One region of the Paenibacillus sp. R-74696 genome, then DNA from elsewhere that is predicted to be linked to it. Evidence: predicted binding sites of a transcription regulator. Region 1 holds the regulator's gene; each other region holds the start of a gene.
The links. The regulator Rex, encoded in region 1, represses fermentation and respiration genes when NADH is low (regulators of the CRP and FNR family bind a similar motif). The targets are predictions, from matches to a motif close to TTGTGAAATATTTCACAA.
Positions count from the first base shown of each region.

Region 2: the regulator Rex is predicted to act here: its motif matches at 4,112-4,129, upstream of ACSR9A_RS10760 (formate/nitrite transporter family protein).
Region 3: the regulator Rex is predicted to act here: its motif matches at 4,172-4,189, upstream of ACSR9A_RS05380 (DUF1641 domain-containing protein).
Region 4: the regulator Rex is predicted to act here: its motif matches at 6,111-6,128, upstream of ACSR9A_RS20020 (L-lactate dehydrogenase).

Region 1 is NZ_JBPULM010000030.1:108,025-115,666, forward strand. Features, by position in the region: gene ACSR9A_RS12200 (acetate/propionate family kinase) at 1-443, opposite strand, end outside; gene ACSR9A_RS12205 (3-hydroxyacyl-CoA dehydrogenase family protein) at 443-1,315, opposite strand; gene ACSR9A_RS12210 (AAA family ATPase) at 1,471-2,970, opposite strand; gene ACSR9A_RS12215 (hypothetical protein) at 2,963-3,505, opposite strand; gene ACSR9A_RS12220 (hypothetical protein) at 3,652-4,179, opposite strand; gene ACSR9A_RS12225 (amidohydrolase) at 4,179-5,480, opposite strand; gene ACSR9A_RS12230 (redox-sensing transcriptional repressor Rex) at 5,461-6,117, opposite strand; gene dinG (ATP-dependent DNA helicase DinG) at 6,114-7,642, opposite strand, start outside.
Region 2 is NZ_JBPULM010000027.1:85,287-92,928, reverse strand. Features, by position in the region: gene ACSR9A_RS10775 (amidase) at 1-1,073, shown strand, start outside; gene ACSR9A_RS10770 (fumarylacetoacetate hydrolase family protein) at 1,074-1,991, shown strand; gene ACSR9A_RS10765 (L-lactate dehydrogenase) at 2,302-3,225, opposite strand; gene ACSR9A_RS10760 (formate/nitrite transporter family protein) at 3,255-4,052, opposite strand; gene ACSR9A_RS10755 (pectate lyase) at 4,335-5,006, shown strand; gene ACSR9A_RS10750 (histidine kinase) at 5,104-7,470, opposite strand; gene kdpC (potassium-transporting ATPase subunit KdpC) at 7,490-7,642, opposite strand, start outside.
Region 3 is NZ_JBPULM010000018.1:231,163-238,804, reverse strand. Features, by position in the region: gene modB (molybdate ABC transporter permease subunit) at 99-773, opposite strand; gene modA (molybdate ABC transporter substrate-binding protein) at 770-1,648, opposite strand; gene ACSR9A_RS05390 (substrate-binding domain-containing protein) at 1,832-2,824, shown strand; gene ACSR9A_RS05385 (AI-2E family transporter) at 2,856-4,022, shown strand; gene ACSR9A_RS05380 (DUF1641 domain-containing protein) at 4,276-4,704, shown strand; gene ACSR9A_RS05375 (NAD(P)/FAD-dependent oxidoreductase) at 4,736-5,914, shown strand; gene ACSR9A_RS05370 (MmcQ/YjbR family DNA-binding protein) at 6,030-6,374, shown strand; gene ACSR9A_RS05365 (cation:proton antiporter) at 6,561-7,642, shown strand, end outside.
Region 4 is NZ_JBPULM010000042.1:68,124-75,765, forward strand. Features, by position in the region: gene ACSR9A_RS19995 (hypothetical protein) at 1-824, opposite strand, end outside; gene ACSR9A_RS20000 (YwqG family protein) at 1,019-1,918, shown strand; gene ACSR9A_RS20005 (aminotransferase-like domain-containing protein) at 2,063-3,292, opposite strand; gene ACSR9A_RS20010 (iron-containing alcohol dehydrogenase) at 3,519-4,682, opposite strand; gene ACSR9A_RS20015 (EamA family transporter) at 4,808-5,839, opposite strand; gene ACSR9A_RS20020 (L-lactate dehydrogenase) at 6,241-7,206, shown strand; T-box leader at 7,260-7,497, shown strand; gene argS (arginine--tRNA ligase) at 7,565-7,642, shown strand, end outside.

The DNA of each region.
Region 1 (7,642 bases):
TCGAATACTACAGCCTGTGGAACACCCGGCATATTTGCTTCAACCGCAGTAATCCCCATCATATGGGCCGGATTATGCAGTGGTGCCAAATCAAACAAGCGGCGAATTTCAAGCTTAACTTCAGTTGTAACAAGCGTAGAGCTGTTGAATACTTCCCCGCCGTGCACAACGCGGTGGCCGACCGCCTCTATTTCATCCATTGTCGCGACTGCGCCATGTTCTGGATGAGTCAGCATGTCAATAACCTTTTTAACTGCCGTCACATGGTCCAAAATTTCGCTCACATCGCGCACTTCCGGCTTGTCTGCTGGTTCATGCGTCACGATGGAGGAGTCCATCCCGATTCGTTCAACCCGGCCGCTAGCCAGCACCGATTCATCGCGCATGTCGTAAAGCTGATATTTCAGAGAAGAGCTTCCTGCATTAATAACGAGTACTTTCATTAGATCCGATCCCCTTCCTTGTCATATTTGAAAAAGCCAACGCCAGTTTTTGCACCCAGCTGACCAGCACGCACCATTTTTTTTAAGACGATGGAAGGGCGGTATTTGAGCTCGCCATATTCACGGAACATCCGGTCCAGTGCCGCAAGCACGGAATCGAGGCCGAAGCGGTCCGCCATCTCGAATGGACCATGCTGGAAGGAATAGCCGACACGCATCGCGCTGTCGATGTCTTCCGCAGAAGCGACACCTTCCTCCAATACGTGCAGAGCTTCGTTTATGAACAAGCAAATAAGGCGGGATGTTACGAATCCAGGGGATTCAAATACCATGACGCCTTTTTTATGAATAATTTCTTCAACGAAATGTTTGGTGCTTGTGAAGGTATCTTCGCTCGTTTTAAGACCACGGACAATTTCCACCAAATCGATTTTCAACACCGGATAGATGAAATGAAGCCCGATAACCCGCTCCGGATGTGCAGAGGCGCTAGCCAGTTCTGTCAAGCTGAGTGTGGACGTATTGCTCGCCAAAATAATTTCAGCGCCGCAAATGTCATCGATTTGGCTAATGACCGCCTTCTTGCTTTCCAGATCCTCCGTAATCGTCTCAATGACCAGCTCACATTCGGCCAGTGCATCATAGGACAGGGTCATATGAATACGATTCATAATCAATTTCTTCTCGGCCTGCGTCAAAGCCCATTTCTCGATCTGCTTGTCCAGGCTAAGCTCAATCATTTGCCTGCCATATGTCAATCTTTCTTCCGAAATCTCGATTAAATGAACGTCCAGCCCTTTCGAGGCCAACATTTCGGCAATGCCCTGGCCCATTGTACCTGCGCCAACTACGCCAACTTTTTTAATAGACATGATTCTCTCCTTGTCGTTTCCCTACACCATGTAAATGAGAAACATTCTCTTTATAGTTATGTTCAATGTTTATTATAACGGTTTTCTGAAAAAAAAGAAGACAGACATGTCGTCTGCCTTCAAATTGTAATAAATTGAGGGGTTTTCATGCTGTATTATGATGCGCTATGTGACAACTTCTTAAGCAATTCACGAAACTCGGCGCCGCTGAGCGTTTCTTCACGGATCAGAACATCTAGCGCGTCCAGAAAAACCTGGCGCTTCGGTGCCAGCATTGCAATCGTCTTGCCCATTAAATCGTCAAGGATGGAGCGATTGATTTTCGCCCATGCATCAGGCGTCATCATTTCGGGATGAATAATGCCTAGCTCCGTTAAGCCCGACTCGACAAGTGTGCGGACAATGTTCATCGCCTGGTCAAAGTCGCCACGCGACCCTGTGCTGCGATTTCCGTAGAAGATTTCCTCGGCCGCCGCCCCGCCAAGCGCAATCATAATTTGCCCATTTAGAAAATCCCTTGTGTATAAATAACGGTCCTGCTCTGGATTATGACGCACATAGCCTAGCGCCTGACCACGTGGAGACAAGGCAACCTGAGATACACTGCCCGGGCGGAGCAGCTCAGCTGAAATCGCATGGCCGAGCTCATGCAGCGCCACACGCTCGCGCTCCTCCTTCGTCGCCTCGCGGTCCGTCTTCTCGCCCATCATGACCTTGTCTATCGCCATAGCCAGATGCTGCTCTTCAATGACCTCGCTTTGCTCCCGCATCGCATAAATCGCACCTTCGTTCATGACACTCTCCAGTTGGGCACCGGAAAAGCCAAACGACTCGGCCGCTACCTTCTCCAGCTCAACCGTCTCGGCAAGCGGCTTATTGGCCGCATGAATATTCAATATTTGCTGGCGCGCTTTTTTGTCCGGCAGCTCTACCCCAATATGGCGGTCGAACCGTCCGGGCCTAAGCAGGGCGCTGTCGAGCATTTCTTTACGGTTCGTTGCTGCAATAATGAGCAGCCGCGGCGCCGTATCCGCATGAATACCGTCCATTTCCGTGAGCAGTTGATTGAGCGTTTGATCATATTCCCGATGCTGCCCGCCATCGCGCTTGCCCCCGATAACCTCGATCTCATCGATAAAAATAACGGCGCTTTCCTTGCCCGCTTTCTTCGCCTTCGTCCGGGCTTCTTTGAATAAGTCGCGTATCCGGCCAGCGCCGACGCCGACGTACATCTCTACAAATTCACTGCCGGAGGCAGCCAGATAAATTGAGTCGGTATATTGCGCTGCGGCTTTCGCCATTAGCGTCTTCCCAGTTCCCGGAGGTCCCGTCAGCAAAATCCCCTTCAAGGGCCGAATGCCCAGCTTGCTCAGTTCCTCATGTCGGACGAGAAAATCAAGCGCCTCGATCAACTCCTGCTTGGCCCGCTCCTGTCCGCCGATTTGCTCAAAGGAAAAGGGAACGCTGCTTGACACCTTCCGCCGCTTCGTTCCGGAAGCATGTGCGAATTTGCCTCTGCCAGTCGCTAAATACACGACAGCAGCTGCGATAATGACAAGCAGTACGAAAGGCATTAAATTCACATTTACAAATAAAAGAAAGGCAATGAATACCGGAACAAAGCCAATCGCCATTTCGATGCCGTATTTACGCATAACTGGACACCTCCAGCTGCGGGGCAACGCGCGGAAGGATGATATACTTCGTTGCCGTGCCATCTTTCAGCGTAATATAGACATTGCTATCATCGATATCGGTAATGGCCTCCACACCCGAATGTTCATCTGCCAAAGCTTTAAGTGCCTCCGGAATAGCAGAATAGTTTTTGTGCTCCATCGCTTCGGCCACTTTGAATAAAGACGATGACCACAGCTGATCCAGCTTCGCATTCGAGTCGGTATTCGCAATATCGAGCTGAATGTCGCGGCTCTGGGCGACAGATTTGCTTTGCTCGACTATCGTTTCATATACATGCTTTAAATCCGCTCCGGCTGTAAGCGTCAGCGGGAAAGTAATACGGTCCGTATCCATAATAGGTGTGTCGGATGAAGCAATGCCTTCTATTTGATCAACCGCCTTGGCAAGCGGAGCTGCGAATGCAACCTGATGATAAATGAGCCAGCCTCCAAACAAAACGAGGGCGGACGCAGCAGCTGTTAGCAAAATCGGCATGATCCTGAGTTTGAACATCGTAAAAATCCCCCTCTCAAAATGACGGTGATATACCAAACGCATATCAACTCCGATACACGAAAGTATATCACATCGCCTTTTGAATAAGGGGGTGTAATAATAGCCAGCAATTCCAGCTGTTACAGCTTAAGCATCCAATACAGCTAGGACGCCTTGTCACCTACTAAACTATATTGCTTCACAAATGCGCCATCGCGGAACGAATAATACGCATAATAATATTTCGTTATCGCTTCATCACGGCTGTAAAAAATTTCCCATACCGGCTCGCCGTTCAGCAATCCCGGCTGTGTCCTTTTAACATCCGCATCCGGCTTACTGCTCAGTAACGCAGATTCCGCCTGTTCTGCTGTAATATGTTCCGTTGCTTTCAGTGTAAGCACAGGACTTTCGACTGTTGTCAGAAATACGTAAACTTCTTGTTCATCCGCGGTCTTCCCTTTTACGACCCAGGAAATGCCATCCCACACCTGCTTCGTCATGCCCGTAACTTCCGTCAACTGTGCGGCTTCTACAGCATACGCCTTAATTGGAGCTTCCTCTGCCCATAATTCCTTATGCACAGCGCGGTAATAAACAATCGTAACGGTCAACAAGGCGATAACAAAAACAATTGAAATAAAGACAGCCCGTTTTACCGTCCAAAACGGCTTTCTCGTTCTCGCCCGCATTATGCCTTCAACAACCTCTCGAAGCTTGCCTGAGCATCGTGACGAATTTTCTCCTCATCGAGCAATGTGCATTCGCCATCCCGTACAACCTGACGCCCGTCTACCCATACATGCTTGACGTCGCGGCCCGAGCCCGCGTACACCAGATGGGACACAATATCCGTCTGTGGGTAAAAATGCGGCTGTTCAATATCGATGGCGATGAAATCCGCCTTCATGCCAACGCGCAGGCGGCCAATGGAATCTTCCTGCCAAATAGAGCGAGCGCCGTATACCGTGCCCATTCGCAAAGCTTCAATGGCTGGAACAACCGTAGGATCGCCAGAAACACCTTTATGCAGCAAAGCCGCAAGATTGATTTCCTTGAACAGATCGAGATTGTTGTTGCTCGCCGCGCTGTCCGTGCCTAGTGATACCGTTACACCAGCGCGAAGCAAATCAGGAACGCGGGCAATGCCGCTTGCCAGCTTGAGGTTGCTGACCGGGTTATGCGATACAGCTACTTTGCGGTCAGCAAGCAGCGCAATTTCCTCGTCATTCAAATGCACCGCATGAGCAACAAGTGCCGGACGAGAGAAGAAGCCTAAATTGTCGAGATGCTGAACGGGACGAACGCCATAATCGCGAACGTTCTGCTCTACTTCGGCAATTGATTCTGACATATGCGTGTGCAGCGGCAAATCATAATCATGAGCAGCCTGCACGAATTTCTCAATATAATCGGGCGGGCATGTATAAGGCGCATGCGGCGAAATCATCGTCGTAATACGGCCATTTGCCTTGCCGTTCCAATCGCGTGCGAAAGCTATCGCTTCCTCCAGTTTCGCTTGCTGCACATCCTCTGGGCAGAGGCCAATGACGCCGCGCGTCAGACAGCCGCGAATGCCGGACTGTTCCACGACTTCGGCCAGCTGATCCATGCGGTCATACATATCCACGAAAGCCGTTGTACCGGATTTCAGCATTTCTACCACGGCAAGCGCGCTGCCCGCACGTGTATCAAGGTCGATGTATTTGCCCTCCATCGGCCACATTTTTTGCTCCAGCCAGACTTGCAGGTTTTGATCATCGGAGTAGCCGCGCAGCAAGGTCATAGCTGCATGCCCATGCGTGTTTACTAGGCCCGGCATAAAAGCAAGCTTACTGCCGTCCAGCTTCTGCACATCGGCTTGCAGCCCAGTTGGAGCTTCTGCTCCGATATATGTAATGCGATCATCGGTCACAACCATATGCCCTTGAAGCACATGCTCGCCATCCTCCATCGTTACAAAACGTCCATTTTCAATCCAAATTTGGCTCATTTTCGTCATCCCTTTCCCTCTCCAAGTAATACGCCAGACTTAGCAGCTCTTTCGTAAAGTCAGCATGATGAATGCGAATTTCTTCTGGTACCTTCAATATCGCTGGGGCAAAATTGAGCAAGCCTTCAATGCCCGCATCTATAAATTGATTAGCAACGTTTTGCGCTTCAAATCCGGGAACGGTAATAATCCCAATTCGAATATTATTCTCCTCAACCGTATGTTTCAGCATATCCATCGGCATTACGGTCAAATTATTAATTTGCGAGCCGATTTTAGATGGATGCACATCAAACACCGCAATAATTTTCATATTGTCTTTAGAATATTTATTATAATTGCATAGAGCATGACCCAAATTACCCGCACCGACAAGCGCCACATTAATCGTCTGATCAAGCTTGAGTATTTGGCGAATTTTTTCAATTAAATACGTCACATCATAGCCGATACCCTTGCGGCCAAAATCACCGAAATACGCCAAGTCCTTGCGGATTTGCGCCGGATTTAAATCCAGCTTGACGCCAAGCTCCTGGGACGAAACGGTCTGCACCTCCCGGTTGTTCAGCTCGTTCAGCACTTGCAGGTAAATGGGGAGGCGTCTTACGACGGCCTCCGATATTTTCGTCTGCTTCACCCGTTCTCCTCCTCCTTCTCGGCACCAAGCCATTCTCTCATTCTCGGTACAATTTGTTCGATATGCATATGCTCAATTTTCGGTCCAGGCAAAGAATAGAGAAAATGCTTGCCATAATACGTTTCAATAACCCGTGTATCATAAATAATGACAATCCCTTTATCCTTCGCCGTTCGCACGAGCCTGCCAAAGCCTTGCTTGAAGCGAATAACCGCTTGCGGGATCGACAGCTTCATAAAAGGATTTTGCTTTTGGCGCTGCAGCAATTCCGACTTCGCCTCCAGCAGCGGATGATTCGGCGGTTGGAATGGCAGTCTGACGATAGCAAGGCAAGTTAAGGCTTCGCCAGGAATGTCAACGCCCTCCCAAAAGCTGCTTGTGCCAAGCAGCACAGACTCCGGCTGCTGTAAAAACCGCCGCGTCAGCTTCGTACGATTGCCGCTGTCGATGCCTTGGCCCAGCACTTGAATGCTGGTGGCCGCAAGCGCCGCCTTAAGCGGATCGTATACCTGCTTTAGCATTCGGTAAGAGGTAAACAGCACTAGCATTCTGCCATTTGTCTGCTGCACCGCATCTGCCAAGGAAGAGACGAGCATTGAAATAAATGCGGGCTCTCCCGCTGAGCCTTTAAGAACAGGGAAATTGCGCGGAATAATAACGAGCGCTTGTTCACGGTAATTAAATGGCGATGCCAGCTGCACGGTACGCAGCCTTCCCGCTTCTTCAAAGCCGCCAAGTCCAAGCTGCTCTTCAGCGAACTGGAATGATTTTTGCACCGATAGAGTGGCGGACGTTAAAATAATGCTGTCCTTCACATCAAATAAATACTGCTGAAGCTGGCTGCTCACATCAATTGGCACCGCATAAAGATGCAGCGATCGATGCTTGTAGGTCATATTGGCTTCCAGCCAGAACACGTCCGTCGTCTGATCGACCTTCATAAAGCTGCGCAGATCATCCTTGACTCTCGTCAAATCGCGTAAAGCGCCATTCAAGTCCGTTACAAGCGCCTGTACCGCCAGCTCATCAATGCGATCTTTAATCTCCTCGGACATTTTCTCAGCCGTCTTCAGCACGCGAATGAGCTCCGTATGAATATTGGTCTCTTCGGCGAGCACTTCGGACCAGCCTTCCGGGAGGCTGTCGCCTCGCAAACGGTACACAGATTGATTGTTTTCACCCGTCGCATCAGGAGAAGCTTGAACAAAGCTGTACAGCATCTCAAACAGCCTTTCCCAATGCTCCTTCACTTCCGTAAAGGCGGGAATAACGGTATCAATCGTTTCCAGCCAGCCTTGCACCCGCTCATCGCTTTCCTGCTGGAGATGAATGCGCAGAGATGGCAGCAGGCCGGAACGAGCGTCCTTAAACATACGCGTAAACGCATTGGTTATCGTATAGTAGCCGAGCTGCATGCCCAGATGCTTGCTTGCTACTTCCTCCACATGATGCGCCTCATCGACAATCAAATGGCTGTAGGTCGGCAGCAGCCGATGATCGGCCTGTATGTCTGTGAACAGCATGG
Region 2 (7,642 bases), on a different contig from region 1:
ATACCGCCTCATCGATTGAAAGACTGCTTGCTGCCGGAGCGACACTGACCGGAGCAGCCCATACCGATGAGCTGATGTACAGCATCAATGGGCAGAACGCCCATTACGGCACGCCGATTAATCCAGCTTCGCCAGACCGCATACCAGGCGGCTCGTCCAGTGGTTCCGCCGTGGCCGTAGCAGCGGGGGCGGTGGATTTTGCGCTCGGAACGGATACGGGCGGTTCGGTTCGCGTGCCCTCTGCCTACTGCGGCGTATATGGCTTTAGGCCGACGCATGGCGCAGTTGCGATGGATGGCGTCATTCCCCTGGCTCCGAGCTTTGATACGGTAGGCTGGATGGCGCAAGGCAGTGCGCTGCTGCTGAAGGTTGGCGAGCTGCTGCTCGCTGCGGACACAACGGAAACAATCGATGCAGCGGACGTATTGCCGTTCAGCCGCTTGCTGATCGGAGAAGACGCATGGAGCAAGGCGGAATCTGCCAGTGCAGTTCAGCTGAGACAGCTCGTTGCTGAACTGGAGCCAGCTATGGCAAGTGCCGAGCGGCTGACGCTAGCCCCTGAAGGACTGGAGCAGTGGCTGGAAGTATTCCGCACCATTCAAGGGCTGGAAATTTGGCAGTCGCATGGCGAGTGGATTACGCGCGAGCAGCCTGCTTTTGGCCCGGGTATAGCGCAGCGATTTCGCTGGGCGAGCACCTTGCAGAGCGAAGATAGCGAGGAAAAGGTAGAGGAGCGGAGCAGTATTCGTACCAAGCTGCATGAACTGCTCGGTACGGATAGCCTGCTCTTCATCCCAACCATTCCCGGAACGGCGCCAGACCGCGACATTAGCGGAGATGCGGCAGACAAGCAGCGTGCCTTAACGATGCAGCTTTGCTGTATAGCCGGCTTGTCGGGCTTGCCGCAGGTGACGATTCCGGTTGGCGAGGTGGATGGTGCGCCCATTGGCTTATCCATTATTGCAGGGGCAGGGCAGGATTTGAAGCTGCTCCGATGGATAGACAAGCATGCGAATTTATGGGAACGAAGCTGGAGACCTAGCAGCGGAAATGAAGGGGAGGTAGCAACATAGATGAAGCTGGTAACGATCCATTACGAGGGTATCGAGCAAGCGTGCATCAACCTTGACGATCGCTATGTGCTGCTCCATACGATTAATCAGTTGGAGCAGACAGAATGGGCCATCAATGTGTTTGATTTGCTGAAGGATGGTCAACTGGACGAGTTGACGGCATGGTATAGCGGGGTCGGTCGAGAAAAGCTCGGAGCGATGGAGTCTGTGCCCAAAGAAGCGATAATGCCTGCGCCATTATATCGCCATCCCCGCAAAATTTGGGGTATTGGCATGAATTATGTAAAAGAAACGGTTGAGCGCGAGAAATTATTCGCTGAAGCCGATCCCGTCAGTTTTATGAAGCCGGATACGTCGCTTATCGGTCCGAATATGGCGATCGAGCTGCCTGCCCAGCAGACGGAGCATGTAACGGCGGAGGCTGAGCTGGCGCTCATTATTGGACGTACTTGCAAAAACATAACCGAAGCCGAGGCGCTGGACTTCGTAGCAGGTTTTGCCGTATCCGTCGATGTAACGGCTGCGGATATTCATGCCAAGCATCAGCGTTTTCTGACGCGGGCCAAAAGCTTCGATACCTTTTTTGGCTTAGGCTCGGAGCTGATTACGCGTGATGAATTCGCGGATTTGCCTCAGCTGGCAGTGGAAACCTGGCACAATGGCGAGCTTGCCCATCGCAATGTGCTGGCTAATATGATTTACCAGCCAGCCTACCTCATAGCCTTTCATTCGCAGGTGATGACGCTGCTTCCCGGGGATGTCATTTTGACCGGGACGCCTGGCGCAGTCGTCCTTCGCGATGGCGACGTCATCGAGGCGCGAATTCCCGGCTTTGAGCCCCTGCTGCATCCGGTTAAGGCGGGCGTGCCGTTTTTTCACCCAGCCCAGCCTAGCTCGGTTCGACCCGATCTGGACTGAAGAGGCTGCCTTTTTCGACAACCTCTGAAACTTTCAGCAAACCTTCCATTTCATCTAAGATTTACTTTACCTTCGTAATTTAGCCTTAAGGTGGGAGTGGAAATCCGGTTTGAAGGAGGATGAATTGAAATGGGATGCGGCAACAGCGACGGTCAGGATTAGCAGTAAGGCATAAGTTAAGAAATAAATGAGCACATCATTCAATAGAAAACAAAGAAGCCGATACCTCTTTTTCAAAAAGAGATATCGGTTTCTTTGCTAAGTAGCTATTTTTAAACACATGGTCTGGTGTTGCGTATTAAGGAGAAGTTTATGCCATCTCATCCCGAATCGACTCAATCAAGCCTTTCAGCTTATTCGCCGACTTCTGGAACAGCGCCGTTTCTTCGTCGGACAGCGTTAGCTCCAGAACGTTGCGGATACCGGTGCGGTCAACGACACATGGAACGCCGATGTACACATCGGATACGCCGAGGTAGTTGTCGAGCAGGGTTGATACGTTCAGCACAGCGCCTTCATCCTGCAGAATAGCGGTGCAGATGCGGTCAAGCGCCAAAGCGATGGCGTAATACGTTGCGCCTTTTGCTTCGATAATTTGGTAAGCGGCATCGCGTGTGCCGGTGAAGATCCGGTCCTTCTGCTCGTCGTTCAGTCCAAGCTCCGTACCCGCAACGTTCGACAGGCTCCATACCGGCAGCTCGGAATCGCCATGCTCCCCGATAATCGGCGCGTGGACGCTGCGCGGATCAATGTTCAGCTCTTCGCCAATCAGATAGCGGAAGCGCGCACTGTCGAGCAGGGTACCCGAACCGATGACGCGGTTAACGGGCCAGCGTGATTTTCGCAGGGAGAAGTAGCTCATGACGTCTACAGGGTTCGAAGCAATCAGCAGAATGCCATCGTCATTATATTTCAAGACTTCATCAATAATTTGGTCGAAAATCGCAACATTGCGCTTCAGCAGCTGAATGCGCTCTTCGCCCGGACGCTGCGCTACACCCGCCGTAATAATAATGATGTCCGCGCCTTTGCAGTCCTCGTAAGTGCCCGCCCATACCTTCGTGCCGCCAAGGAACGGCATGCCGTGGTTCATGTCGAGCGCATCGCCGATCGCTTTTTTCTCATTGGCATCAATGAGCACCAGCTCATCCATGCGGTTGCGAAGCAGAAGCGTATAGGCGGTTGTCGAGCCTACAGCCCCAGCGCCAATGACAACAATTCTTGATTTTTTCATATCCGATCTCTCCCCGTCTAATGGTGTACTTACTCTTGCGTGTGATCCTCTTTGTCGAAATAAGGCTTGTTCACGAAATAATACATATATGCCATTAAAACGCCGCCGCCAATCAGATTGCCGAGTGTGACAGGCACAAGATTGTGAATGACGCCGCCGTAAGTAATCGTGTCTGGATGGTCGACGACTAGTGCGATGGCGAAGGTGCACATGTTGGCAATGCTATGCTCGTAGCCCGAAATAAAGAAGCAGAAGACGAACAGCATCATCGAAAACATTTTTGCCCCGTCATGCTTCATGCCCATCGGAATGAAAAAGGCGAGACAGACAAGCCAGTTACATAAAATCGCCCGGAAAAACAGCTCCATTGACGACGTATGCATTTTTGCTTCGACCACGCTGAGCAGGAACGTATTGACCTTCTCGCTGTCGAACAGTCCGGTTGTCATAATGAGCAGCGCGAACACGGCTGCGCCTAGCAGGTTGCCACCGTAGCTTGTCAGCCACATTTTGATAGCGTCGGTCCATTTGAGCTTGCGCCGGAGCGCGGTAAACGAATAATAAAACGTATTGCCGGTAAACAAGTCGCCGCCACCGTATGCGATGAGAATAATAGCAGCTCCGAACGTAAGCGCGGCCATCGGATAAGCGAGTGGAGAATGCTCGGCGTAAAAAAAGTTACCCGTCTTGAAGGCGACGATAACGCCAAAGCCGATGAACATGCTGGCGAGCATGGACCTGGAAATATAGCGAATGCGGCTTTGCTTAAAAATCATATGCTTCTTCTGTGCGAGCTGCTCGACTTTGCGTAGCGCTTCTGTTTCCATGAGCCATCACTCCTCTTGCTGCTTACTGAGGTTAGAATAACACAGAGAGGCGCAATCGATTGTGACATTCATCACAGGTTACTGCGCAAATTGTTACAGAATAAGGGATTTTGGGCCATTTGGACAACTACTGAGCTAATGATTATTCCTGTAATGGCAAAAATTAGGTAGTCTTTTGGTAGATGCAAACGGAGGTGCACATCTATTTGCATAAAAGTAGAGGCATATAAGGATGAGGCTTCACCACAACCAAATTAAATGGAATAAAGGAGAGTTTATTCGATGAAAAAATGGATCGGTGCTCTATTGTCTTTGGCCCTTATTATTGCAATTGCTGGTGTGCAGCCTGCCCCTGTAGCGGCGGCTGAAGTTGTAAACGCTACCATTATTGTACCTAAAAATACAACCTACAATGGTCAAGGCAAAGTTTTTGTAGCGAACCCGAGCACGCTCGGTGATGGCAGCCAAGCGGAAAATCAAAAGCCAGTATTTCGTCTGGAGGCAGGCGCAACGCTGAAAAATGTTATTATCGGCGCCCCAGCTGCAGACGGCGTTCACTGCTATGGCAGCTGTAATATTGAGAATGTGACTTGGCAGGATGTAGGCGAGGACGCTTTGACGCTAAAATCTTCCGGTACGGTTAATATTACAGGCGGCGGCGCATATAAAGCCTATGACAAGGTGTTTCAAATGAATGCATCCGGCACAATTAATATTAAAAATTTCAAGGCCAATGACATCGGCAAGCTCGTTCGTCAAAATGGCGGCACATCCTATGCGGTTTCCATGAATGTTTCAAATAGCGATATTTCCAAGGTAAAGGATTCAATTTTGCGCACCGACAGCAGCTCGACAACGGGCAAAATCACTAACACGCGTTATTCCAACGTACCAACGCTGTTCAAAGGCTTTGCTTCCGGCAAAACCAGCCAATCTGGAAACACGGCTTATTAGGAACTCCTTTCAGCTGGAGCGTTGTGGCAGCCCGCTTAAGGCTGCTGCAACACTCCATCAGCTCGAAAAGATGACCGCCCCCCGTAAGTAAGCCTGTTTATACATCTTTAACAGGGTCTGTGCCGAGATTAGGCGGCATGGGCTCTGTTTCCCATTTTGCAACAATTAACATATCTATATGCCGGGCGGAGCGCAGCATATCATGCACAATCGTTTGGCGGAAGAGCATCTGCCACGGCTTCCTGCGCGACTGCCCAATAATGAGCTGAGTTGCTTGCAGGGCGTTCATTTTTTGCAGCAAAATCCCGCTAATCTCTTGGCGTTTGTTCGCAACACTTACGGCTAGTTGACCTCCAAGCCGCTCGCATAGCTGCCGTAGTGTTTGGAGCCGCTTTTGCTGCGTCTCGGTTTGCTGGATCTTCCTGCTGTGCACATAGTGGACATGCCATTCTGCCTTCAAGCGGTGAGCGATGCGAAAGCCGCGGCGAATAAGCCTTTCCGCCTGATCACCCAAATCGATGCATACAAAAATCACCTCGCGCTTGCGCCAAGGTCCCCGAAGCGAAGGTCCGCGTTTCCATGACTCCAGCCGTTCATCAACATCATCTGCAATTTCGCGCAGTGCCAGCTCCCGCAAGGCAATCAAATTTCCGATTTTGAAAAAAGAGCCCAGCGCCTGCTCAACCTTTTCCAGCTTGTAAATTTTACCTTCACGCATGCGCTGCGCCAGCATTTGGGGCGTAACGTCAATGAGCTCAATTTCAGTAGCCATTTGTAAAATCGCATCCGGCACCGTTTCTCTCACCCGTACACCAGTCAGCTGCTCAACCGCATCATTCAAGCTTTCAACATGCTGCACGTTGACGGTGGAAATAACGGAAATCCCGTTTTCCAGCAGCAGCAAAATATCTTCGTACCTTTTCTTAAGCTTACTCCCCGGCACATTCGTATGGGCAAGCTCATCGACAAGCACAACCTCGGGGCGGCGAGCGATAAGAGCCGCTGTGTCCATTTCCTCAAGCCTGACTGCCCCGTAGGGAATAGCTGCTCGGGGCAAAATCGACAAGCCGCCGACCTGCTCCGCCGTTTCCTTGCGTCCATGCGTTTCCAGCCAGCCGATGACGACATCCACGCCTTTGCGCTTAAGAATGTTGCCTTCCTGGAGCATTTTGTACGTTTTCCCGACGCCGGGAGCGGCACCGATATAAATTTTGAACGTGCCCTGGCGCATGAGCTGCGCTTGTTCCTCTATTTCGCGGGTATTCAGCCGGTGAAAAAGCGCCTCCTGCCCGCCCCAGCGGGTTTTAACGGGCAAAATTCGTTCTCCCTCATGCTCCGCCTGATCCGTCATCACAAACACGTCGATGTTCCGTATTTTTCGGAGCACGCGGTTGACGATGGAGCCTTGCAAACGCTCCTGCCGTGCTTTTTTCTTGGAATGGCCCATCACAATGCGCGTTGCATGCTGCCGCGTTGCATATTCTACAAGTGCGGAGGGTAGCTTGCGCGCATGCGTTAGAGGGAGCTCCTCGAACGTGCCGCCGACTTTCGCCACCAGTTTTTGCATCGAGCGTTTGATCGTTTGCTGCTCCCTCAGCAGGCTGCGGCCCGGCAGCCGAAAGGTGACGACGGCGAGCTCGCCGTGCAGCCGCTTGGCAATTTGCTGGCCTCGGCGCACATATAGGGAGCCATTGAAGTGATATTGCGCCGAAACGACAATCCGCTCGGCAACTCCTGACGGGCCGCTTAAGCCCAGCGCTTCGCGATGTTTTTCCAGCGTTTCGTGAACACCCTCCGCCATGAGGCAGAGCGCGACTTCGCGCAGGACAGCCAGATTGCCGCGCAGCCGCATAGCCGGATGGAGAGGGCTGCCGAGCAGCCCCTCTTCCATCCGGCTCAGCATCGTCTCAGGAGATACATCAATGAGGCGAACCTCATCGGCCCATTCCAGCGTATCCGCCGGGACCGTCTCCTCCGCGCGAATGCCCGTCATTTTGAAAATAACCCCGTCCTCGCCCTCAAGCTCGTACACGTTAATCGTCGTAATGATGCTGATGCCATGCTCCAGCAAATATTGAATGTCCTCCAGTCGCGTCTGGAAGCGGGCGCACATACGGTTGCGATGGGCGAGGCCATCGACGAGCACGACCTCCGGGTTGCGGGCAAGCAGCGCCTCCAGCGGCAAATCCTGCTGCTCCTTGCCATCGCGCTGCCACTTAATGCTGGGGACCTGCTCCAGCTCGGACTCAAGCAACGTTTGATTCCTATCCGTAGGCGGATTCGGCGTTAATACGCAAAGGACGACATCAATGCCCTGCTGCTTCAGAAGCCTGCTTTCCTGCAGCAGATGATACGTTTTTCCGGAGCCCGCGACCGAGCCGATGATGATTTTCAGGCGTCCTTTATGCAGCCGGGAGATAGAAGCCAATATCTCCTCCGGCGTCTTGCGTTGATACGGTGGCATCCTGCTCCCGCCTTCTCTTTTATTTGCCGATTCGTGTGGATAAAGCCAGATTCAACTCCAACACATTGATGCGTTGGTCACCGAAGAGGCCGAGCGCGCGGCCTTTCGTATGCTTTTTAACAAGTGCTTCCAGCTTGGAAGTGGGCAGGCCTGTCAGCCTGCTGATCCTTGG
Region 3 (7,642 bases), on a different contig from region 1:
TGATAAACAGTGAACGGTTACCAGTTAACAGTAAGATAAGCCGTGTTTCTCTACTGAAGAGAAGCACGGCTTGTTTTATGTGTATTTTTTCTATACGGCTATTCGGTCTTTCTTCGGGTGAACGCCAGCATAAGGAAGGAAATTAGAACAATGGCCATCGTCCATGCCCAGGCCATCGTCATATTTCCCCCGTCTACGGCGACGTAGATCGCGGTTGGTACCGTCTGCGTAACACCTGGAATGTTGCCAGCAATCATGAGCGTAGCGCCAAACTCACCGAGCGCTCTGGCGAAGCCGAGTATATAAGCGCTGATAAGTGATGGCCATACAAGCGGCAGCGTAATATAGCGAAAAATCTGCCATTCGTGGCCGCCCATGGAGCGGCCCGCATCCTCAAGATGATGATCTACTCCTGAGAAGCCAACCTTCATCGTCTGGTAGACGAGGGGGAAGGCAACGACAATGGAAGCGATAACCGCCGCCCACCAGGTAAAAATGACCGGTGCATGAAATACCCATTCAATCAGCTTGCCCATCCAGCCCCTGCGGCCCAGCAACACAAGCAGCAGGAAACCAATGACTGTAGGCGGCAGCACGAGCGGCAGCATGAATAGCGTTTCAAGCAGCAGCTTGCCTTTGAACTTTGCTTTCGACATCCATTTTGCAATGACGACTCCAAGCAAAAGGGTTACAACACTCGATAGTAAGGCAACCTGAAGAGAAAGCCGGATCGGCGTCCAAAATGCGGGCCAATCTATGCCTGCCCCAATCATTGCGCTGCGGAGAACCCGTATTTAGTGAATACGTTCATCGCATCGGCTGTTTGCAGGTAAGCGTAAAAAGCTTCTGCTTCGCTTTGATGCTTTGTTTCTTTTACAATACCGATTGGATATACAATGGGTGTGTAAGTTGCCGGGTCAACAGCAGCAGCGATTGTGACTTTATCGGAAGTCAAAGCATCTGTACGATAGACGAAACCAGCGTCTACATTGCCTGTTTCTACATATTGCAGTACTTGGCGCACATCTTTCGCTTGGACAAGCTTGGATTGCAAGCTATCCCACAGCTTAGCGTTCGTCAAAGCTTCCATTGCATAGTTGCCGGCAGGAACGCTTTCTGGAATACCGATTGCGATTTTGCCAAGGGTATCCTGGCTGAGATCAGCAATAGCTGCTACTTGAACTTTGCTGTCAGCTCCCGTTACAATAACGAGTTCATTGGCCAGCAGCTTCTTTTGCTGATCTTCGCCAATAAAGCCGCCTTCAACGAGCGCCTTCAGGTTTTTGGAAGAAGCCGAAAGGAACAAATCAGCGGGAGCTCCTTGCTCGATTTGCTGCTGCAATGCGCCAGAAGCGCCGAAGTTAAAGTTTAAGGAAATAGATGGATTTGCAGCTTCATAAGCTTGCTTGATTTCTTGCAGGGCATCCGTCAAGCTGGCAGCAGCGGAAATCGTTAAAGCTACGTTTTCGATAGGTGCGGCAGCTTCGCTCGCTTGCGGCGATGCCGATTCTACAACAGCAGGGCTAGGACTGCTTGTGCTTGTATCCGTTGCAGCCGTTCCGGTATTGTTCGCGCCACACGCCGCGCATACTAGCAGCACAGCCAACATGAAAAATAGTACAGCAGGTTTCTTGAAATGTGTAAACATAAACTCTCCTCCAAATATGGTTTGTTATATCTATTTATATCTAAATATCATTATAGACTGGTGTCAATTCTACTGTAAAGGGAGATGGGATGTTTGAAATATATTATGCTACAATTAAAGGTATGAAAATAATGACCAAATTCAGCCCGCAACCTAGGCTGAGCGAGGCTAAGGAGATCCAATATGTCCGCTGACATCTCATATACAACTGAAGAAATCGCCAAGCTATTAAAAATTTCCAAGCTCACGGTATACGATTTAATTAAAAAAGGAGAGCTGCCGTCCTACCGGGTAGGGAAGCAGATGCGAATTGATGCTTCCGATCTGGAAGCATACAAGCTGCGGGCTAAAGGCCTCCAGGCTAATATGCCTGCCAGCAAGTCAACAGCTTCCCAGCATCAAGGTACTCCACACGTGTACGCACAGGATTTATCGGACAGAAGCGCTGCCTCAGCAGCTGCTGGCGGGGGACGTCCTATCGTCATTACCGGACAAGATATGAGCCTAGATATTCTAGCCAAGCATATCGAGCGGGAGGGCTTGGGGCTGCGCCCGCTGCGCTCCTACGTCGGCAGTATGGACAGCCTAGTATCGATGTATAGAGGAGAATCTGACATTGTCAGCACGCATTTGCTGGATGGCGATACAGGGGAATATAACGTTCCCTATATTCGTAAACTATTGATTGGAGCACCTTATATCGTTGTGCATTTGCTGACGAGAAGCGCGGGCTTGTTCGTGCAAAAGGGAAATCCGCTTAAGCTGGCAAGCTGGGCCGATTTGGCGAAGCCGGGACTGCGCCTTATCAACCGCGAGCGCGGTGCCGGCGCACGCGTGCTGCTCGATGAGCAGCTGAGGCTGCACCATATTCCGGCAGCTTCCATAACGGGCTATGACCAGGAGCAGACGAATCATCTTGGAGTAGCTGCGCAGGTTGCGTCAGGCGAGGCCGATGTGGGTATTGGAACGGAGAGGGCTGCAGCGAACGTTTCCCGCGTTACCTATATTCCGCTTGTTCAGGAGCAATATGACTTGGTTATGTTGAAGAAGCCGGACAATCAAGTTTTTATTCATGCGGTCATTCGCATTTTACAGTCGCAAAGCTTCAAGCAGGAGCTGGGAGCTATCGAAGGGTATGATTTAACCCGTACCGGGGAAATTACCGCGGAAAGCTGAGAACATCAAAAGCAGGAAGAAGGAACAGCGGATGAACCATTTTAAAACAGGAACAGAGCGGTTTGTACAATTTATTTTAAATAATAAATTTGTTATATTTCTGCTCGTGCTGCTCCTGGTAAGTTTGAATATTTTCGTCATGAGCAAAATCTCCTACGTGTTCACGCCGCTCACCGTATTGTTCAAGACGGTGCTGCTGCCGATTATTTTAGCTGGTGTAGCTTATTATTTGCTAAATCCGATTGTTGACTATTTGGAGACGAAGAAGGCTCCGCGCATTTACTCTATTTTTGTAATCTTTGCGGTCATTTTGGGCTTGCTGACGATTTTGCTGACGGTGGTTATTCCAATTGTAAGCACACAGGTCGTAAGTCTGGTCGAAAATTTACCGGGTTATGCGGATCAGCTGCGAACGAAGTTTGATGAGCTGATGCACAGCGGCGACCTGCGGGAAATTGGGCGGTGGCTCAATATAAATCCGTCAGATTTGAGCGGCAATATTACGAAGCGGGGAACGGAGCTGCTAAATGGCGTGTGGCAAAGTGTAGGGTCTTTCGTGGGAGCGCTTAAAGATGTTGTGCTTGCGGTCATTACACTGCCATTTATTCTGTTCTACTTACTGAAGGATGGCAAGAAGCTGCCGAATTATATTGCTGCTATACTGCCAACGAACATGAGAGCACACACGAAGCGTATTATGGGCGAAATGAACGGCCAAATCAGCAGCTACATAAGAGGGCAGATTATTGTGAGCTTCTGTATTGGCCTGCTGCTGTATATCGGTTATTTGATTATTGGGCTCGAGTACTCGCTAGTGCTGGCGCTGATCGCTGCTTGTACAGCTATTATTCCGTATCTGGGTCCAGCTATCGCGATTACGCCCGCTCTCATTGTAGCGATGGTAACCTCACCCGTCATGCTGCTTAAAATGATTGTGATCTGGACGATTGTCCAGCTGATTGAAGGAAAGTTTATTTCTCCGCAAATTATGGGGAAAAGCATGAAGATTCATCCCATTACGATTATTTTCGTCATTTTGACCGCTGGAAATTTGTTTGGATTAGGGGGCATTATTTTAGCCGTCCCAGGCTATGCTGTGCTGAAGGTTATCGCAACGAATTTCTTCCACTGGCTGCAGGCGCGTTCCCCGCTTTACGCAGCGGAGGAAGTGAATGCGGATAATGATTTTAAGCTATAATATAAGCATTATAAAACGGAGGACTGCTGGCATAAGCAGTCCTTTTATTAAAATATAATAAAGGATCTAAAAGTTGTAATTGCAGTTTTTGTCGCAAAGGAATAAAATGAACATGAGTGTGGTCAAGTCCCTCTAATAATGCGCCCTTATTGTGAAACATTTCACAATTTCAGGCTTTTTTCAGAGGCGGCTTGCCGTTGTAACGGCGTTTAACTAATCATGCAACAAACAACGCAAGGGAGGCATTTTTCGTATGTCGGAAACATTAACAGAGCAAGAAGTACAGACGGGATCTGTACGTAGTGAACTGGACGTTCTGGAGCAATTGCTTAAACCGGAAATCCAAAGCTCGCTGAATCAGCTGGTAGAAAGCTTGCCTAAGCTTGCTGAAATGGTTACTTTGATGACCAAAGCTTATGATGTAGCAACAACTGTGGCGAATGATCAAGTACTTATGGGCGACATGAAGCATGGTATTGAGGAATTCGTTAAGCCGATTACGGACAAGGCTAAAGGCATTGCATCGGCTGCTGTAGAAGCAAATGATCGTGCACAAGCAGAGCCTACGACAATCGGTCTGTTCGGCATTCTCAAAATGCTGAAAGATCCTCAGGTTCAACAAACATTGCGTTTCGCGCAATCGTTCCTGGATGTATTGGCTGAGCGCAACAAACAACGTTAAGATCGGATCAGAATGAGAACGGAGGAACAGTATGTCTAAGCATATTTTGATTTTGGGTGGCGGATATGGTGGTTTGCTGAGCGCATTGACAACTCGCAAACATTTATCCCCCGAGGAAGCAAGCATTACCGTTGTTAACCGTATTCCATCGCACCAAATCGTAACTGAATTGCATCGTCTGGCTGTTGGCGGCGTTCATGAGAACAACGTTGCTTTGCCGCTGACGAAGCTGTTCAAAGATAAATCCATCAATTTGGTTATCGACACTGTCGACAAAATTGATCCGGACCAGAAGCAAGTTCACCTTTCCAGCGGTGCAAAAACTTCCTACGATACGCTTGTTATCGCTCTTGGTGGCGAAACGGCATTTTTCGGCATTCCAGGCCTTGAAGAGAACAGCCTGACGCTGAAATCGGTTGAGGAAGCTAACCGCGTGAGCGCGCACATTCAAGAGCGCCTTGCTGCGTATGCAAAATCGAAAAACAAAGCTGACGCAACGATCGTTGTTGGCGGCGGCGGCCTGACTGGTATTGAGCTGATCGGTGAAATTGCCGACATGCTGCCAAAATGGTGTGAGCAAAGCGGCGTAAACATCAGCGAAGTATCGGTATACAATGTTGAAGCAGGCCCGTCGATCCTGGCTGGTTTCCCTGCAGAGCTTGTTGACCGTGCGAAAGCAAGCCTTGAGAAACGCGGCGTTCAATTGCTGATGGGTATTGCGGTTACAGAAGTAAAAGGCAACGAAGTTATTTTGAAAGACGGTCAAACGCTTGTGGCTAACACATTCGTATGGACTGGCGGCGTTACAGGCAACCCTGTCGTAGCAAACTGCGGTATCGAAGTGAACCGTGGCCGTGCGACTGTGAATGAGTTCCTGCAATCGACTTCGCATCCTGAAGTTTACCTGGCTGGCGACAACGCAGTTGTATTTAGCCCGGATGGTCGTCCATATCCGCCAAGTGCACAAATCGCATGGCAAATGGGCGAAGCAATCGGCTATAACTTGTTCGCGCAATCCAAAGGCTTGCCGCAAAAATCGTTTGAATTCGTTAACTCCGGCGTTCTTGCGAGCCTTGGCCGCAAAGATGCAATCGGAACAATTGGCGCAAGCCAGCTTCGTCTGAGAGGCACTGCAGCTTCCCTGATGAAGGAAGCAAGTAACGTTCGTTACTTGACGCATGTTAACGGCTTGTTCTCGCTCGTTTACTAATTTAATTATGAATAACCATAATAAGTTCTCGTTTAAACGGCAGCAGCTGTTTGGGCGGGAACTTTATTTTTTTCAACGGAAGATGGTACGATAAGAAGAAAGGGGGACAACGGCTATGGAGCATTATGTTGAATATTGCCTGGGCAAGAAGGGCGCTTTTGAAGATTATCCTTTCGGGCCGGAAGCGCTGGTTATGAAGGTAGAAGGAAAGATGTTTGCCCTGATTTCAGACGACCGGAAATCGATATCGCTCAAATGCGACCCCATCATTGCAGAAAATTTACGCGAGCAGCATGCGGCGGTTATTCCCGGCTACCATATGAACAAGAAGCACTGGAATACGGTGCTGCTGGACGGCAGCTTGGAGCCGGAAGAGGTCGAAAGCATGATCACCCACTCCTATGAGCTGGTGGTGAAGTCGCTTCCGAAGGCGGTACGCGAGAGCTTGAGCGGAAGTTAATGGGCTGAAAGTATGGTTTTAGAGGCTCATTTCAGGTATAATAAAAGCATTGAGCTTGTAATTGAATAAAAAGATGTTTTTTGGAGGAGTCTGTCAACAACGGGATTTCTCTGTCTGCTTGTAAGGAGCCCGTATATATGCGGGCTCCTTCTTTACGTTTTTTTGCTGCAAAAGGAGGAGGATGAAATGGAATTTATTTTAACGTTAATGCTAATTATTGCGGTGTCCAAAATCGCAGGGGCGATCTCCGTTAAGCTCGGTCAGCCTGCTGTACTCGGAAAGCTGCTTGCAGGAATAGTCGTCGGTCCTGCTTTGCTTGGCTGGGTCGACAATAGCGACTGGCTCGCTCATTTCTCAGAAATAGGCGTGCTGCTGCTCATGTTTATCGCTGGGCTTGAGACGGATCTGGAGCAGCTGCGTAAAGACTGGAAAGCGTCATTTTCGGTGGCGCTGGGGGGCATTATTTTGCCATTTGCCGGTGGATACGGGGCAGCTGTCTTGTTCGGTTTATCCTCTGGGCAGGCGATCTTTCTCGGGCTGCTGCTCTCGGCGACCTCGGTCAGCATTTCGGTTCAAACGTTGAAGGAGATGAACAAGCTCAGCTCCAGAGAGGGCACGACCATACTCGGAGCAGCGGTTGTAGATGACGTGGTGGTCGTTGTTTTGCTGGCTGTTGTCATGAGCGTGCTCGGTTCAGGAGGAGATGTATCTATTCCACTGCTGCTCGGGAAAAAAGTTCTGTTCTTTGCTGTTGTCATCGCTGCGAGCTGGTGGCTGGTGCCCTTCGTCATGAAGCGGCTGTCCCGCTTTCCGGTTACAGAGGCGGCGATAAGCACTGCGCTTGTTATCTGCTTTGGGTTTGCCTACTTCGCAGATGCAATGGGCGTAGCTGGTATTATCGGTGCCTTTGCTGCGGGAATTGCGATTGGGCAAACACCGCTTCGCCATACGGTCGAAACGAAGATCGAGCCTATAGCCTATTCGTTGTTTGTGCCTGTTTTTTTCATCAGCATCGGACTTAATGTTACTTTTGCCGGAATCGGCGAGCAGCTGCTGTTTATCGCCTTGCTTTCCATTGTGGCTATACTGACAAAGCTGTTCGGCGCTGCAGCCGGAGCAAGGCTCACAGGCTTCAATATGCGTTCTTCCATAGGAATTGGTGCGGGGATGATCTCCAGAGGCGAGGTAGCGCTTATTATCGCTGCAGCCGGCTTGCAGTCGGCCCTGCTGCCGCAGGCTTATTTTACTCCGGTTGTACTCGTAATAAT
Region 4 (7,642 bases), on a different contig from region 1:
CACATGCTGTAAAACGGGCTTTGAAGTTCAAACAGCGCATGCTTCTCCCGCCGCCCATCCGGCGCAACAACACCGAGATTCAGCACATTTCCCATCGTAAAAATAACCCTCATATCCCGTTCGCTTCCCAGCTCCAGCACCTGCAGCATGTCCGCCTCGAACCCACTCAAACGGCGTTCTTCAATCACATTCCCTTGCTCATCTAGCGTACGGTGCAGCAGTTCCTCCTCTTGATGCAGGACAGCGAGCAGCCCAAGCCTGCCCTCCGAATCAAGGGAGATTTTATTGTTTTTGGGCATCGGCAGCTTAATGACCTTGCTTGACTGGATGCTGCCGTCCGCAAATTCCAGCCGCAGCAGGCGATCCGGCTTCTTATCGCTGAACCAATCCTCATCGTGAAACCAGGCCAACGTCCCGGCCGCAGCGGCATATTTCCCCGGAAAAGGACGGCTACCCTTCGGAGCAGCATGCTCGCTCCGCCCGTATAGCGGCAGCGCTATATCAAGCTCCTTGCCATGTGTCGTTCCAAGTGAAACCCAAACCCCGCCATCCGGGCTATGGAACAGCTCAGGCAAAACGCCCTCCTGCTCATGCTGCGTATCGAGAATAGTGCCGCTTCCATCCACATGGATATAGACGACATCATAAAGTCCGTTTTGATCGTCATGATAGGCATATGCCGCAATCACCGTGCCGCCCTTTGGAGCGGCAATGGCTCCTTTTGGAGAGATGCCGCCCGGATGCTTCAATAGGGTCACTTGACCAACCGAATTGGTTAACGTTTCGACATTCCAAGCTTTACTCCAGCTTTTCAATTCTTCCATCTGACTATCAGCCCCTTATTTCTATCGTACTTTGATTCAGGTAAAACATTACATAGGGAAATATACCCTTTTATTCGCAAACTCTATCTATCGTGCCATACGATTTTGGTAAGCTTTCCTCGCAGCGGGGTAATGGTTCAATACGACATGGTTTATGACGACTAACCTAATTCCAGAATGGAGTGTTCATGCTTATGTCCAATCACCTTAACGAACAGCTGTCACACGCGCTAGAGCAGCTGCTGAACGAGCATCATCTTGCTCCCGCTGCCGAAAAATTGCTCCCGCAAGCCCGCAGCACAGTGAAGCTGTCTGCAATAGAGCCTGATTTATATGAAAAGATTGGCAACTCCCGCGTCGGCGGCTATCCGGATCTTCCGCAGGCGATGGAATGGCCAACGGATGCGTCCGGCAAGCTGATGACCCCGCTCGTCCAATTGAATTTGGCGGACATAGCGCCTGCAAGCAGGCAGGGCTGGCTGCCGGAAACCGGGATGCTGTATTTCTTTTGCGGCATGGACGAAGGTGCTGCGAACATCGAGCATCGCATTATTTTTGTTGAGTACCCTGAGCAGCTTGCTTTCCGCCATCCCGGGACAGCAACGATTCTTGAGGATATATATAAAACGTCGTTTCAACCTTACAAAGCGGCAGCTGTTTCAGCGGTTGAGCTGCCGAACATGCCTTATGTGGATTATGAGGTCATTGATTTTGAGGAAGGCTCGACAGACCGCTATTTTGAGCTTGCCGCCGAGATGCAGGGGGATCGCAAAACCAATTGGGGAACGATGTTCGGCTATCCGGCCGGGCAGCATCATGACGCCGAGTTGGAAGCGGCGCTATTCATTTTGGCGGATAAGACGGCCGAGTATGACAGCGAGAAGGCGATGAAGCATTTGGCGGACATGCTTGGCAAAAGCCGAGAGCGTGCCGAAGCGGAAATCGAGGATATGATTATGCTGCTGGAAATTGACAGCAATGAACGGGTCAGCTTTCAGTGGCAAAATGCTGGCGTCATTCATTTTTTCATTCGAAAAGAGGACTTGCTTGCTCGCAATTTCAGCCGTACCTACTGCTCGATTTACTCTAGCTAGTCCTCTCAAAGGAACAGATGGATTATATAAAAAGCGCGAAGCTTCACCCCGCAGATTTTCTGCTGACGGCGAGGCTTCGCGCTTTAGGTTGGGAATCGACAAGGTGGATCTCAAGATGCTGCGGATCGCCAGCTAGGCTCGGTTCTAGGCTTGCAGCTCAGTAACAGCTTGCTGCGCTGCTCGGCCTTGCAAAGCTTCAAAATAAGCTTCTGCCAACGCCTTAATGCCGCGCTCGATCTGCTCCGGGATGCAAAAGCTGAAGCATAGCCGCAAATGATGCGAGCCCTGCCCATCGGCGAAAAAAGCATTGCCTGCCACAAAGCTGACCCCCTTCGCCAGTGCAGCTGGCGCAAACTGCCTCACATCTACCTGCTCATCAAACGTCACCCAGACGAAAAATCCGCCAGCTGGCACCTGCACCACAACATGCTCCGCAAACTCCCTTTTGAGCGCTCGAATCATCGTATCTCGCTGCGTCCTATACCGCTCGGTCAGCTTTTCAACCTGCTCATCGAACCCATAATGCTGCAGCAATTCGCCGACTACCTCTTGGGTAAAAGGATTGAGCTGGCTTCCCAGCGACAGCGTCGCCATATGCGAAATGACCTCCGGTGCGGCAATTGCCCAGCCAAGGCGCAGCCCAGGACCCAGCGTCTTCGAGAACGTACTGACGTAGATGACCTGCTCCGGCGCAAACGAATAGATCGCAGGAAGCGTATCACCGCTAATATTCAGCTCGGCATAAGCATCATCCTCAAGGATGAGGAAATTGTAGGCCACCGCCAGCTCCGCTAGCCTTTGCCTGCGCTCAAGCGACAGGCTGACGCCCGTCGGATTATGATAGTTCGGCATGCAATACAGCAGCTTCGGTATCGGCTCATTGCGCTCAGCCGCCTGCTTCAAAGCCGCCTCCAGCAGCTCGACCTGAAGCCCCTGCTCATCAACGGGGATTGACCTGATGACGGCACCCGCTGCACGGAAAGCCTGCAGGCCATTAAAGAAGGTTGGCGCTTCTACCCAAGCCTCATCTCCCGGGTTAAGCAAAATTCGCGCAGTCAGATCAATGCCTTGAATGGCGCCAAAGGTCGGAATAAAGTTTTCCGCCCCGGCATGAATGCCGAACTTGCGGGAACGTGCCAGCACCCAATCCCTGACACGGGCTGGTCCCTTCGCTCCCGAATAATGGAGCGCATCCGCCCTGTCCCATTTCAGCGCTTTCTCCGCCGCTGCTTGCAGCTCCTCAACCGGCAGCAAATCCGTTGCTGGAAAACCATAGGACAAATGAACATGCTGCGGATCCGTCACCTTCGTTCCACCAATCGATCGTGCGGGCAAGTTGCGGGCAAAACGATACGCTGCTGCTTGATCTCCCATATGAAAAAGCCTCCTCAAATATCCGATTATTCCGATTATTTTATATGAATTTAACTTATCACTCCATATATGCAGCGGTCAACAGCACGGATAATAGAGATTTTCTATTTCATCATTGAAATTACAAGCATTCGAGAATAATTGGGTCTATCGCTGGCCAGAAAAAAAGCATTCAGGCGTGCTGCTTGCGCAGCAGTACCTGAATGCTTCTAGAAAGCTGCCTGACTTACAAGCTCGCCGTCAAGATGCTCTTGACTGCTTCCTTGTCCAGGCTCTTGAAGGAGCCGATTGGGCCGAATACGGTCGCTTCCGCCGCCATCCGGTCGATGTTCTCGCCGTTAATGCCCAGCTCGCCGAGTGTTGCAGGCGCGCCAATGCGCGTAAAGTAGGCGCGTGTCGCTTCAATACCCGCAAGCGCCACTTCCTCATCGGATTTGCCGCTCGGGTCGATGCCCCATACCCGTACTGCGTATTGCACGAAGCGGTCGATACGCTCTTGATACACATGCTTCATCCAGTTCGGGAAGATGATCGCAAGCCCTGCGCCATGGGCGATATCATAAATCGCACTTACCTCATGCTCAATGCCATGCGACGCCCAGTCCGTCACAACGCCAATCGGCAGCGTGCCGTTGAGCGCAAAGGTGCCGGCAAGCAGCAAGTTCGCTCTGGCGTCATAGTCAGAGCCATTTTCGATTGCTTTTTCACCGTTTTCAATAACGGTTTGCAAAATCGATTCAGCGAAGCGCTCCTGCAGCGGCGTATCGGTCGTCAGGGAGAAATATTGCTCGAACACATGAGACATAATGTCGACGATGCCGTTCGCTGTCTGATCCTTCGGTACGGAATACGTCAGCTTCGGATCAAGAATCGAAAACTTCGGATAGACAAGCTTGCTGCCAAGACCGCGTTTTTGCTGTGTTTCCCAGTTGGAAATAACCGCGTTGCCGTTCATTTCCGAGCCAGTAGCAGCAAGCGTCAGCACGGTGCCGATAGGCAAGGCCTCTTGGATGACCGCTTTACGGATCGTGAAATCCCATACGTCGCCTTCATAGAGCGCCCCAGCTGCAATCGCCTTGGAAGCATCCAGCACGCTGCCGCCGCCAACGGCGAGCACAAATTCGATTTTTTCACTGCGGCAAATGTCGATGCCTTTATTAATCGTCGTCAGACGTGGATTCGGCTCCACGCCAGACAGTTCATGAACGGTTGCGCCAATGCTATTTAATTGGGAAATCACTTCGTCATAAAGCCCCGAACGCTTGATGCTTCCGCCACCGTATACGAGCAGAACTTGCGTCCCGTATGGCTTGACCAGCTCTCCAAGCTGCTGTACCTTCCCTGCTCCGAATACGAGCTTGGTAGGGTTGTACAATTCAAAATCTTTCATAGTAAGTGAAACCTCCCGTTAATTAAAATAAGTGAACGGTTGTATTATAACACTTTCACTGAGTTTTCTAAAGTTATAGACGTTTCGTACTTAACTCGCCTGTATTCAGCGCGGGCTGCTCCGCTTTATGAACCATACAAACGCATAAGCAGAATGCCTGCAAAGGCAGTAGATATCCCGATCGTCTCCAATTTGGAGAAGCGCTCCTTGACGACAAAGCGTGTATACAGCAGCACAATCAGTACATTAAGCGCCGTTACCGCCGACACCAGTCCCGCCTTCCCCACATCAAAAGCCGTCACAATAAACATCATGCCAACCGCATTGGTAATGCCGACTGCCATCCCGACGGAAAACGTGCGGCGGAAGCTCCAGCTCCTTTTGATCACCAAGCCTGCTGAATTGCCTGCTTTAGCTTCAGCAGCTGCGATTGGCTTAGCGTTTTGACTCGTATTCCCGTTTCTAGCGCCACCCGTGAAACCAGCATTTGCAGGAGTAACCGCCATTGCAGCGGACCCAGCGGCTATTTCTTGCGCAGCTTGGCCTGCTGCCAGGGCAGCAAAACGCATCGAGCGCATATCGCGCAGCCACCAAAGCCCAAAGCAGATCGATCCGCTGCTGAACATGCAGACAAGCGTCGGAAACAACGGCGCATCCATCAGCGTCGACCATTTTCCCGACAGATCGTTTCCGGCAAACAGCAGCATGGCCAGCAGCCCCCATTGCGCTCCTTGCAAATTGCCACGGGTAATATCATTGGAATAACGCACCAGCAATATACCCGCGATAATGATAATAAAGGAGCTTAGCTGCGCCATATTCAGCGTCTCGCCCCATACCGCGAAGGCGACAACGACAACAATCGCCGAAGGCAGTGCGGTCAAAATCGCAACAATAGAAGCTTTGCCCACGGCAAAGCCCTTGAACATGCTCGCATTTGCCCCGAAAGAGAGCAGCCCCATCTGCACCCCAATGAGCGATGAAACGGTGAAAGCCGACCCTGTTGCCAGCGTACAAACAAGTGTAATCAGCGCTCCCGAGAAAAATACTCCACACAGCAGCGCATTGCGATTAAGCGCCTGCTGGCTCGTCCAATGATACAAAATCCCCCGCAGCCCAAAACTCGTAGCCGCCAGCAAGGATAATACAAGCCACATGAATGCCATTCCTCCATCTCTGTCTGCCCACACATACTTTCCCTATCATGACAGCTGAAGGTTAGATTGTAAATGCACGAAAATAAGCGGTTTATCTCTATTCAACCTTAGGTCTTCCGACCTGCACATTGTGGACAATCCTCCCTGTTTACATGTGGATAAGTATTGGAGGCAGCGGAAAATACTTAACTTGAACACTGTTGATAATGTGTATAACTCTGTGGATATGTTGAAAAACAGAGCCTGCACCTCCACTAGCTGGCAGATAAAAATGTGCATATTTTCACGCTTTTTCATCCATGTGACATAGACAAACATGGAATGAACATGGCCGTCACATGATGGGCTGGCTGCCGCATATAATAGCGTAAAGAGGTTAACGGCAGAGGAGATGCAAAAGGATGGCAAACAAAGGGCGCAAGGTCGCCATTGTAGGTGTCGGTCAGGTCGGTTCTAGCTGCGCGTATGCCTTAATTAACCAGTCGATTTGCGATGAGCTGCTGCTCATTGACCGCACGTTCGACCGGGCCTACGCACAGGCGCTCGATTTATCGCACAGCATGGATTTTGTCCATGGTCGGACGAAGGTCGCTGCTGGAACGCTGGAGCAGTGCGGAGATGTGGATGTGATTCTTTTATGTGCAGGGGCATATCCAGTGGGCAGCGATGATCGGCTGGATGTGCTGCATACGGTGCGCGAGATTTATGAAACGATGATTCCGCGCATTATGAACAGCGGGTTCTGCGGAATTTTTGTAGCGGCCGCCAATCCTGTGGATATTGTGACGTATGTCGTGTGGGAGCTGTCCGGCATGCCGCGCTGCCAAGTGATTGGCACCGGAACGTCCATCGATTCCTCGCGGCTCAAGACGCTGCTCTGCGAGCATTTCCCCGTTGATGCCCGCAGCGTGCAGGGCTATGTGCTTGGGGAGCATGGCGAGTCACAGTTTCCCGCTTGGTCGCATGTGACGGTTGGCGGCAAGCCGCTGCTGCATATTTTGGCTCAGCATCCCGAGCGCTTTGGACATGTGAAGCTCGGAGCGCTCGCTGAGCAGACCCGCAATGCCGGCTGGGAAATCTATACGCGCAAAGGCTCGACCAGCTTTGGCATTGGCAATGCACTGGCGCATATTACCCGCTCCATTCTAAACGACGAGCATCGCATTATTGCCGTATCGGCGATATTAAACGGCGAATATGGCCAGCGGCAAGTATGCGCCGGCGTACCCGCCATTATCGCCCGCAGCGGGGTTAAGGAAATCGTCGAGCTCAAGCTGACGACGCGGGAGCAGCGGCTGATGGAGCGCTCATGCTCGATTATACGCCAGGCGATTGAGAGCCTGTCTCTCGTAACCGAGAAAGAATAGCCGACTAAAAACGGATTGATTTTTCTGAAAGGATTCGATATGATAGCTGTTAATTAACATCAAGGAACGGGAGAGTAACCTAAATAGGCGCCATTTCAAGCGAGCCGGAACAGTGAAAGCCGGCAATGGACGGTTAGGTGAAGCGCACCCGGGAGATGGCGGCCTGAAACGAGTAATCGCGCTAGGGACGTCCGGTTCAGCACCGTTACAACGGCGAGATGCCCTTCCTTTATTTTGTGCGGAGGCGGCAACAAGAGTGGTACCGCGGGGATAACAGGCCTCGTCTCTTATTTTTAGAGACGGGGTCTTTTTTGCGTGCTGCTCTGCTCTTGCCTGAACATTTATTTTGGAGAGGAAGATGATGATGCTGTTAATGGACAAAATTGCGCTGGCTCTGGCTAATGCACTCGCTCTGCCCGAAGCAGAAATTCGGCCC